Linked DNA regions of Stieleria varia. The protein of the gene in region 1 binds, or shares a complex with, the protein of each later gene. Links are inferred from orthologs where the notes say so. Each region holds a gene or a part of one and is shown on either strand. Other genes may lie near its edges.

Region 1 (5,012 bases):
GATGAGGTGCTGCTGATCACGGGGCCGTCAGTTGGTCCCGAAGGAAACCTTTTGGATCAGGGCAGGGCAGGGGAGTTGCCAATTGAGCAGGTGCCGTCACTGCGACGTGCGATCCATCCCTATCACGACTGGCAAGCGACACGCTCGATTCGATCGATTTTGAGAACTTTTCGTCCGGATGTGGTTCACACACATAGTGCAAAGGGTGGATTACTCGGACGACATGTGGCTTGGGGGTTGCGAGACAATGAGGGACAGCGACCTGCGGTGATTCACACCGTTCACGGCGCACCGTTTCATCCTTTTCAGTCCGCGCCCGCCCGAGAGTTTTTTCGACGGTGCGAACGTTGGGCCGCCCAACGTTGCCATCACATGGTCAGTGTCGCCGATGCGATGACCGATTTGATGGTGGATGCGGACGTGGCACCGCGGGAAAAGTTCACGACAATCTACAGTGGAATGGACGTTGACCCGTTTCTGCATTCGGACGACCATCGCCAAGCGATCCGTGACCGCTTTGGTTTTCGCAACGAGCATGTGGTCATCGGCAAGATTGCCCGGTTGTTTCACCTCAAGGGACACGACGACCTGATCACTGCCGCCGCCATCGTCGCATCAGAATATCCCCAGGTGCGATTTTTACTGGTAGGCGATGGGCTGCTGCGACAGCCATTGACGGATCGGATCGCTTCGTTGGGGTTACAAGATCACTTTGTCTTTGCCGGCTTGGTCCCGCCCTCGGAGGTGCCGCCGCTGATCGGAGCCATGGACGTGCTGGTCCATACCTCGCTGCGAGAGGGGCTCGCTCGTGCGTTGCCTCAAGCCCTGTTGGCGGGTAAACCGGCGGTCAGCTACGACGTGGACGGAGCCCGCGAGGTCGTGATCAACGACCAAACCGGCTACCTGATTGAGCCCGGTGACACCCAGGGATTGGCAAAATCGCTCAGTAAATTGACGGGAAATCAAAAGTTGCGGGCGGAACTGGGCGGGGCAGGGCAGAGGCGTTTTACCGAGCAATTCCGGCACGAAACGATGACACGGCTGATACGAGAGCTCTATCTGCGGACCCTGGGCAGCCTTTCAAGGTAGTGCCGAATTGAACTATCATGACGAGGCTGACGGAACTGACCTCGACTGAACCAGCCCCCCGATGACCAAGACCCGAGACTTCTTTGGCCCATACCGACTTGCGCGGCTGATTCGCTCTGGATCCACTGCAGAGGTATGGGAAGCGATCGACGAAAACACGAACGAGCGATATGCACTCAAAATCTTGAAGCGGCAGAGCGCGGGCGACAGGACCGAGGTCGCGATGCTCAAACATGAGTACAACGTGGGCAAGGACCTCGCCAGTCCGCGAATCATCAAGATCCTGGACTACCAAGTCGCCAACGACCGTCCATTCCTGGTCCTGGAACTGTTCAGCGAACTGAATATCAAACAAGCCTTGCGGCGTGGCCCCGAATCGCTGGCGTTCATGCTGCGAAAGATCATCGAGCAAGCCGGCGAAGGCCTCTACTACATGCACACCAAGAACTGGTTGCACCTGGACATCAAGCCGGACAATTTCCTCGTCAGCCGAGACGGCGAAACCAAACTCATCGACTTCACCATCAGCGAGAAAAAGAAAACCGGCCTGAGCAAGCTGTTCCACAAATCCAAGACGGCTCGCGGGACTCGCAGCTACATGGCCCCGGAACAGATTCGCTGCAAGGTCTGTGACGAGCGAACCGACATCTATGCCTTTGGCTGTGTCCTGTACGAAATGTGCACGGGAAAACCACCGTACACCGGCGACACGCCCAACGACTTGCTCAGCCGACACCTGAGTTCGTCGATCCCAAGCCCGATTGTCCATAACGACAACATCACCCCCGAATTTGCCGCCATCGTCAAACGCATGATGGCAAAGAATCCCGCTGATCGACCGGACTCGATGTGGGATTTCTTGAAAGAGTTTCGAACGACTGAAATCCATCGCAAACGCCCCCGAAAACCAAAGATCAGCGTGTTCGACAGCATGCCGGGAATCAAGGGTGCCGACGACATGCTCCGCAAAGATGCCGGCCTGGAAAACGATGTCATTGAATACGAGGACTGATACGAGATGAGCGCTGGCCCCGGACTGGAATTTGAAAACGAAATCGCTGATCTGGAATCACGCATCAGCGTGCTGGAACGGCAAACCGATCGCAGCAACGAAGTCGAGAACGAACTTCGTGAACTGAGACTGCTGCGCGTCAATCAATTACGCGATGTCTATTCGTCACTGGACGCTTGGCAAACGGTGCAAGTTGCTCGGCACAAAAATCGACCGTACACCAAGGACTACTTGAATCTGGCGTTCGACGAGTTTGTGGAGCTGCACGGCGATAAGCATTTTGGCGACGACCGTGCGATGATCTCAGGCTTTGCCAAACTGGATCGCTTTAAAGTCATGGTGCTGGGTCATCAAAAGGGACGCACGTTCAAAGAACGCGCCGCCTGCCATTTCGGCTGCGCCCATCCCGAAGGTTACCGCAAAGCGATGAGCAAGATGCGTCTGGCTGAAAAGTATCGCTTGCCGTTGATCTGTTTTATCGACACCCCCGGTGCCTATCCCGGCGTCGGCGCCGAAGAACGCGGACAGGCCCAGGTGATCGCCGAAAGCATGTTCAAGATGAGTCGTCTGAGAACCCCGATCATCTGCGTTGTGATCGGCGAAGGTGGCAGCGGTGGAGCATTGGGCATCGGTGTGGGCGATCGAATCGCGATGCTGAAACATTCCTACTACAGCGTGATCAGCCCGGAGGGTTGCGCGGGGATTCTGTGGAAGAGCCACGAACACGCCCCCAAAGCAGCCGCGGCGTTGAAGTTCACCAGCGACAGCCTGAAGAACCTGGGCGTGGTCGATGATGTTTTGGAAGAACCCCTGGGAGGCGCCCATCGTGATCATCACCAAATGGCGACTCGATTGAAAACGTATCTGTCACGAGCGCTGACCGAACTGGAAAGCCAGGACGTGGATGAGATGCTCGACGCTAGGTACGAAAAATTCCGTCGCATGGGCGTGTTTCTTGACGGCGGGGTCGAGGAACTTGCGACCTGACTCGAGGTTGGCTACTGCACTTGCACCTGCAGGTCGACCGCAAGTTCAACGAAGCACCCGGCTGTGGCGTTTTTGTTTAACAGGTAGTCGAAGGTTTTGAAGTTACGCTTTTGCGCGAGGCATTGGTCTTAGGTAACCCGAAGCGTGAGCGAGGGATGAGTCAAGATCGAATCTCCCTCGCTTTCGCAGCGGGTTACCCAAAAGGAGCAACTTCATAAGCCGAAGGCGACGCTCAATGAAACACTGCCTACCCTTCGGGCACGGGTTAAAAAGAACATGGAACGGCTGCGGGTCAATCGAGAATGGGACGCCTGCGAGGCGAAGCAGTGCAGGGGAGTTGCTTCGAAGTGAGCCTCAGGCGCTAGCCGTGGGCCCGGCACCACAATCCGCTTCAGGCCCACGGCTAGCGCCTGAGGCTCACTGGGGCCAGCAACGGCGACAACTCGTTGTTGATCGAGTCCGCAACCGGAATAACCCGAATTCGTCGTCGTCGGTGAAAACTGGATTTGCGATGCAAAGCAAATCGAATTTCGTGAAATCAGAACGTCAAACCGGACGATCTGAGACTCAAAATCGAGCCTCAAAACCGATTTCGATTTGGGGCTCTTTGACAAGCGTCGCAACGGTGCAGCAACGCCGCCCAAAACTCTCTTTCGGCGACCCGAATCCGCTCTCCATTTTGCTTGGTTGTCGACGCCGTGCTTGGTTGTCGACAACCAAGCAATCTCGCTCGTCGTTGGTTGTCGACAACCGATCACGGTGACGCCTGGAACGCGGCGAACAAACTCTTCGATCGCTTTCGCCCAGCGATCTCGGACGCTCAGCGAGGATGCCCGACGAGAGCTCGGATTGGCCATCAACGGACGAACCATCTGGGCAGACAGGAACCTGGAAACGGCGAAACACAGGGCGTTTTAGCCACTTCTGCAACGTCCGATAATCACTCTTATGTTGTATTCAGGCTGCGGAAATCCCCGTATTTGAGCGATTTCCGTGTTTCGCCGTCCCGGAACCCGATGTCGATCAACGCTGACCAAGGCTGAACCACGAGCCCTGCTTCCCCAAGCTCGACAACACAGCCTCTCGCTCAATGCAACGGCAACCAAACTGCAACGTCAGCCTGGCAATGCGGGGTCGATCATGAGCCAAGCGGTGTCCGCCGCGAACTGGAGAAGAGACCAACATGCCAGTCGAATTCGCCAGTCAAATTCGCCGTTTGAATTCGATGATCGAGCGCCCCAAAAGAATGAGAGCTGAGCCCTTTCACCAGCCCTTGAATTCAGCGTCACCACGGCCGCGGAATTGGTCGCCAACGATCGTCCTGGAACCGTCCCAAGACAGCCTCGCATTTTGGCTCTGCTGAACGCCAGACCGGACGTGATCAACACAGATTGCTCTCCGGAGAATTGCATGATTCCTGCGAACCTCCAACCTCCAAAAGCTTGCGTCGCCCAGCTCAAAGCGCTACGATCAACCGATCCCCCCAACCACCCATCCGGGCCGGGGCAAATCTCCCTCTCATCGAAAGACAAAATCAATGGACAACATCGGACCTATCATCGGCGGCGTGCTCTACCTCGGTTTCATCATCCTGATGATCGCCAGCCTGTGGATCGTTTTTCAGAAAGCAGGAAAGCCGGGGTGGGCGTCAATCATCCCGATCTACAACGCGATTGTTCTGATTGAGATTGCCGGGAAACCTCTCTGGTGGATCTTGCTATTGATGATCCCGTTTGTGAACATCATCTTTGGAATCATGCTTTCCATCGCGATCGCAGAAAACTTCGGCAAGTCCACTGGGTTTGGCATTGGATTGGCTTTCCTCGGATTCATCTTCTTTCCGATCCTGGCATTCAGCGACGCCCGCTATCTGGGCGTTCAAAACACTCAGGTGAACTGACCATTGAACGACGAACCCTCAAGC
Region 2 (4,473 bases), 4.5 Mb from region 1 along the record:
TATGCCGGAGCGATGCGGAGCATGTCGTAAGTCCGCACGCGCGTTGCCAGCAGCGATTGGTGCGCGTCACGCATCGTGGTGTCGGTGAACAGCAGGCCTTTTTGTTTCCCGATCCACCGCACCAGACCGTCGACCCCTTCGCTCTTGAAGATATCCCGGGTGCCTTTGGTCGGATGGGCTTTGGGGGAAAGCTCAGGGACGGGCGCGGGCTCGCGGCGGAGGGCGACGGGACGATCGGCGACCAGCGGGTTGCCATTGACGATGGTTTCGCCGAGGAAGGTCAGGATTTTGGTCGCGCGATCGCGGCGTTTGGGCAGCTCGAACAGTTCTGGTGTCTGATCGATCAACCTCGTGGTCGCTTCGCCGGCGAGGAACGTCGGATGGTTGATCAACTGGATCAAGAACGGAATATTGGTTTTGACACCGCGGATGCGAAACTCTTGGAGGCATCGATCCATGCGCGATGCGGCCGCGGCGAGTGAAGGTGCCCGCGCGGTGACTTTGACCAGCATCGAGTCGTAGAACGGATTGACCACGGCGCCGCTGAACGCGGTGCCGGCGTCCAAACGAATGCCCATGCCTGCAGCGCTGCGATAGTGGCTGATGCGTCCGTAGTCCGGGCGAAACTGGTTCGCGGGATCTTCCGTGGTGACGCGGCACTGCATCGCAAAGCCGCTGGTGCGGATTTGCGACTGGGGAGGAATGCAGGTTTCGTCACTGACGAGCGGGTATCCTTGTGCGATCCGGATTTGGCTGCTGACGATGTCGATGCCGGTGACTTCTTCCGTGACAGTGTGTTCGACCTGGATGCGCGGGTTGACTTCGATGAAAAAGAATTCTTGTGCATCGACGTCGTAGAGAAACTCGACCGTGCCGGCGTTTTCGTAGCAGGAGCCACCCGAGTCACCCGAACCGACGGCGCGTCCGATTTTCAGTGCGGCTTGGCAGAGTTCTTCGCGGATCGTTGGGTCCAGATTCGGCGCAGGTGCGATCTCAACTACCTTTTGGTGCCGACGTTGGACGCTGCAGTCTCGTTCGTAGAGGTGCACGATGTCTTTTCCGTCGCCCAAGATCTGGACTTCGATGTGACGAGCACGTTGGACGAAGCGTTCCACGAAGACTTCGTCGCTGCCGAAAGCCGTTTTGGCTTCGCGTTGGGCGGCTTCCAAGGCAGCGGGCAACTCCTCCGCGTTTTGCACCACACGCATGCCACGACCGCCGCCGCCCTTGGCTGCTTTCAGGATGATCGGGAAACCGAGTGATTCCGCGATCTCCAGGGCTTCATCGGGGCCGGTGAGGGCTTGGTTCTTGCCGCCCAGCACTGGAACGCCCGCTTTCTCGGCCAATTCGCGTGCCGAAGTCTTGTCGCCAAGTTGCTCCAGGGAGCGAACGCTGGGACCGACGAAGAGAATGCCGGCTTCCTCGAGCGCACGGGCAAATTCGGGGTTTTCGGAAAGGAATCCATATCCGGGGTGAACCGCGTCCACGTCGTATTTTTGGCAAAGAGCGACGATTGCGTCGATGTTCAGGTAGGAGCGAATGGGCTCCCCGGGCTCCCCAATCTGGTAGGCCTCATCGGCTTTGAAGCGGTGCAGAGCGTAACGGTCTTCGTAGGAGTAGATGGCGACCGTTCGGATCCCCAGTTCGGTGGCACTGCGAAAGACTCGGGTGGCGATTTCACTGCGGTTTGCGACCAAAAGCTTGCGAATGGGACGAATCGTCATTGTGATTGATGAGACCGGTTGGGGAGGAATCAGGAGTGGGGGAGGTAATTTAATCGATTTAATCGTGGGAACGTACCAGCGGTGATCAGGCGAAGTGGATTGCGCCAGGAGGTCTGGCGTGAGGGGGCTCGGTGGCGGGGGATTCTGGCGAATCGACCGTCTTGTGCGGGTTCAAATAGAGGCAGCCAAGATCTGGGAAAACGAGTAAAGTATCTGAGTCGCCCAAATCGGTCCCTTTGCGTCAGCGAATTTTTCCTGGGCGACACAACGCGTCTTTCGGCGAGTGTGGTTCCCGACCCTGCTCAGACCGAGCTCACCTGAGAACAATTACCAAGATCTTTGTTTTAAATTGCGTATGGCCACCGTCGATTCGACCAACCACTCCCATCCCGACGCCGATTCGGCGGCCGGCTTCCCCGCCGAAAATGGGGACAGCCCGCAATCCAATTCCCAAACGGAGAGTAAAGCTGTGCCCCCAAAGAAGCGAGGCGTACCTGAGGGGCTGTGGCTGAAGTGTCCCGGCTGCAACGCATCGATCTACAAAAAAGAGGTCCAGCAGCGGCTGAACGTTTGCCCCAAGTGTGAATACCACTTCTATGTTTCTGCGGTGGAGCGGATCGCCCAGGTGTTGGACGAAGGCACCTTTGAGGCCATGAACGAGCACTTGAGGCCGACCGATCCGCTGGAATTCTCCGATCGCCGTCGCTATGCCGACCGGCTCAAGGGCGAGCAGGAGCGGACCGGACTGACGGACGCCGCGTTGACCGGGACCGGAATGATCCGAGCACGCCGGGTCGCGTTTGCCGTGACCGATAGTGCATTCATCATGGGCAGCATGGGGTCGGTGGTCGGGGAGCGTTTGACGCGGTTGATCGAGCATGCGACGGAACAGAATTTGCCGCTGATCATCATCAGCGCCAGCGGGGGCGGTGCGCGGATGCACGAAGGAATCCTGTCGTTGATGCAAATGGCCAAGGTGTCCGCTGCATTGGCGAGGTATGATCGGGCAGGCGGTCTTTTCATCAGTGTCTTGACCAACCCCACGATGGGTGGCGTAGCAGCAAGTTTTGCGTCGTTGGGAGACTTGGTTTTTGCCGAGCCCAAGGCCTTGATCGGATTTGCCGGTCCGCGAACGATTAAAGCAACGATCGGAATCGAATTGCCCGACGGTTTTCAGACCAGTGAGTTTTTGCTGGAACACGGATACATCGATCGGATCGTGCCACGCAAGAACTTGAAAACCGAGATCGCCAGCGCGATCGACTACTGCGGAAAGTAACGCCCATGGGGCTCCTTGATTCTCTCAAATCAGCGTTCGGCGGATCCGGCGGGTCTGGCGGCCGGATCGACGTGGCGGCGCGGTTTACCAAAGAACGGACCGCCGCAACGGGAACGATGGCCCACTTTTTTGTCGCTCGTGACAACAAGCACGACGGACGACTGGTCGGCGTCAAGATTCTCGATATCGAAAAGATGGAGCTGTTTGAGAATCGCTTCAAAGGTTTGAACAAACCCTCCGAAGGCGAGATCGCGATGCGGATGAAGCACCCCAAGGTGGTGCAGACGTACGAAGTCGGAATTTCCACCAAAGGTGAACCCGTCCTGGTGATGGAGTACATCGCCGGCCCGAGCATGCAGAACATTGTCGTCAAAAAGCAGGAGCATCACGTTGCCGGCAAGCGGTTGATTCTGATTCGGGACATGGCCGAAGCGTTGCAGTACGTTCACGAACAAGGTTTCATCCATCGCGACATCTGCCCACGAAATTTCATCTGTCTGCCCGACACCACCGGAACCAAGTTGATTGATTTCGGTTTGACGGTCCCCGCGACTCCACCCTTCATGGCACCGGGCAACCGGACGGGAACGCCGTTGTACATGTCGCCCGAGATCGTGCGTCGACGCCATACCGACAAGCGGGTCGATATCTTTTCGTTCGGAGTGACCGCGTACTGCTTGATCGCGTTCTCCCATCCTTGGCAAGGAGATGAGGTGACTGGCAAAGCGGCTTTGCAGCACGATACAAAACCGCCGAGACCTTTGTCGGATGTCTGCCCCAACGTCGATCCTCGATTGGCCAAGGCCATCATGCAGGCGATCCAACCCAACGTGGATAACCGCACGCCGACGATCGAGCAGTTTCTGCATTCGGTTCGAACAGTGGAAACAGAGTTTGTTGCCTGATTTGCGATGGTCTCCATCGCGGCCCAAATTCAACGGTCCACTGGTCCACTGGTTCACTGGTTCAACGGTCCACTGACGCGTCGTCGGTCACCAATTCCACATGCTGCGAAACACCGGAAACACCATCCAAACCGACGCTGTCCGACGGTAGCGTTTTGGCTTGCCTTAGTTGCTTCTTTGCCGCTCGTACCGCATTGGCCAAGAAGATCGCCGAGCCGCACCAGATGAGTGAGAATCCGAGCACTCGACCGCGTCCCATCGTTTCGCCAAGGTAGACCGCACCGATCAAGAACTGCAACGTGGGCCCGACGTATTGCAAGATCCCGATCAGCGCCAGCGGAGTACGCTGCGCCGCGGCGGCAAAAAATCCGAGCGGCACAAGCGTTGCTAAGCCGCCGCAGACCAACAACGCATCGATGCGCCACGAGATCTGTCCCATCGAACCCTCGCCCCGTGAGTGAACGATCAGCACGTACACAATCGCGGGGACGATCAGCACGCTCATTTCGATCAGCAGCCCGGCAAAAGAATCCAACTGAGCTTTTTTCTTGGCCAGTGAATAACT

What was found.
Region 2: the proteins of Pla52nx_RS28315 (region 1) and accD are in contact, whole or in part, in a solved structure (PDB 8UXZ), measured with the Escherichia coli proteins. The link is inferred for Stieleria varia from one-to-one orthologs.

Annotation. Positions count from the first base shown.
Region 1 is NZ_CP151726.1:8,374,445-8,379,456, forward strand. What follows is about bases 1,318-4,097. They hold Pla52nx_RS28315 (acetyl-CoA carboxylase carboxyltransferase subunit alpha), read left to right. Parts: upstream 1,318-2,107; coding sequence 2,108-3,088; downstream 3,089-4,097. Other genes in these bases: Pla52nx_RS28310 (serine/threonine protein kinase), read left to right, coding at 1,318-2,101; Pla52nx_RS28320 (hypothetical protein), read right to left, coding at 3,301-3,945. Also shown: Pla52nx_RS28305 (glycosyltransferase family 4 protein), read left to right, coding at 1-1,089; more of Pla52nx_RS28310, read left to right, coding at 1,151-1,317; Pla52nx_RS28325 (DUF5684 domain-containing protein), read left to right, coding at 4,626-4,988. UniProt on the Escherichia coli protein: Component of the acetyl coenzyme A carboxylase (ACC) complex. First, biotin carboxylase catalyzes the carboxylation of biotin on its carrier protein (BCCP) and then the CO(2) group is transferred by the carboxyltransferase to acetyl-CoA to form malonyl-CoA.
Region 2 is NZ_CP151726.1:3,915,066-3,919,538, reverse strand. Bases 1,193-4,041 are described here. They hold accD (acetyl-CoA carboxylase, carboxyltransferase subunit beta), read left to right. Parts: upstream 1,193-2,079; coding sequence 2,080-3,003; downstream 3,004-4,041. Other genes in these bases: rarD (EamA family transporter RarD), read right to left, coding at 3,970-4,041; Pla52nx_RS12895 (serine/threonine protein kinase), read left to right, coding at 3,009-3,908; Pla52nx_RS12905 (pyruvate carboxylase), read right to left, coding at 1,193-1,724. Outside these bases: more of Pla52nx_RS12905, read right to left, coding at 1-1,192; more of rarD, read right to left, coding at 4,042-4,473.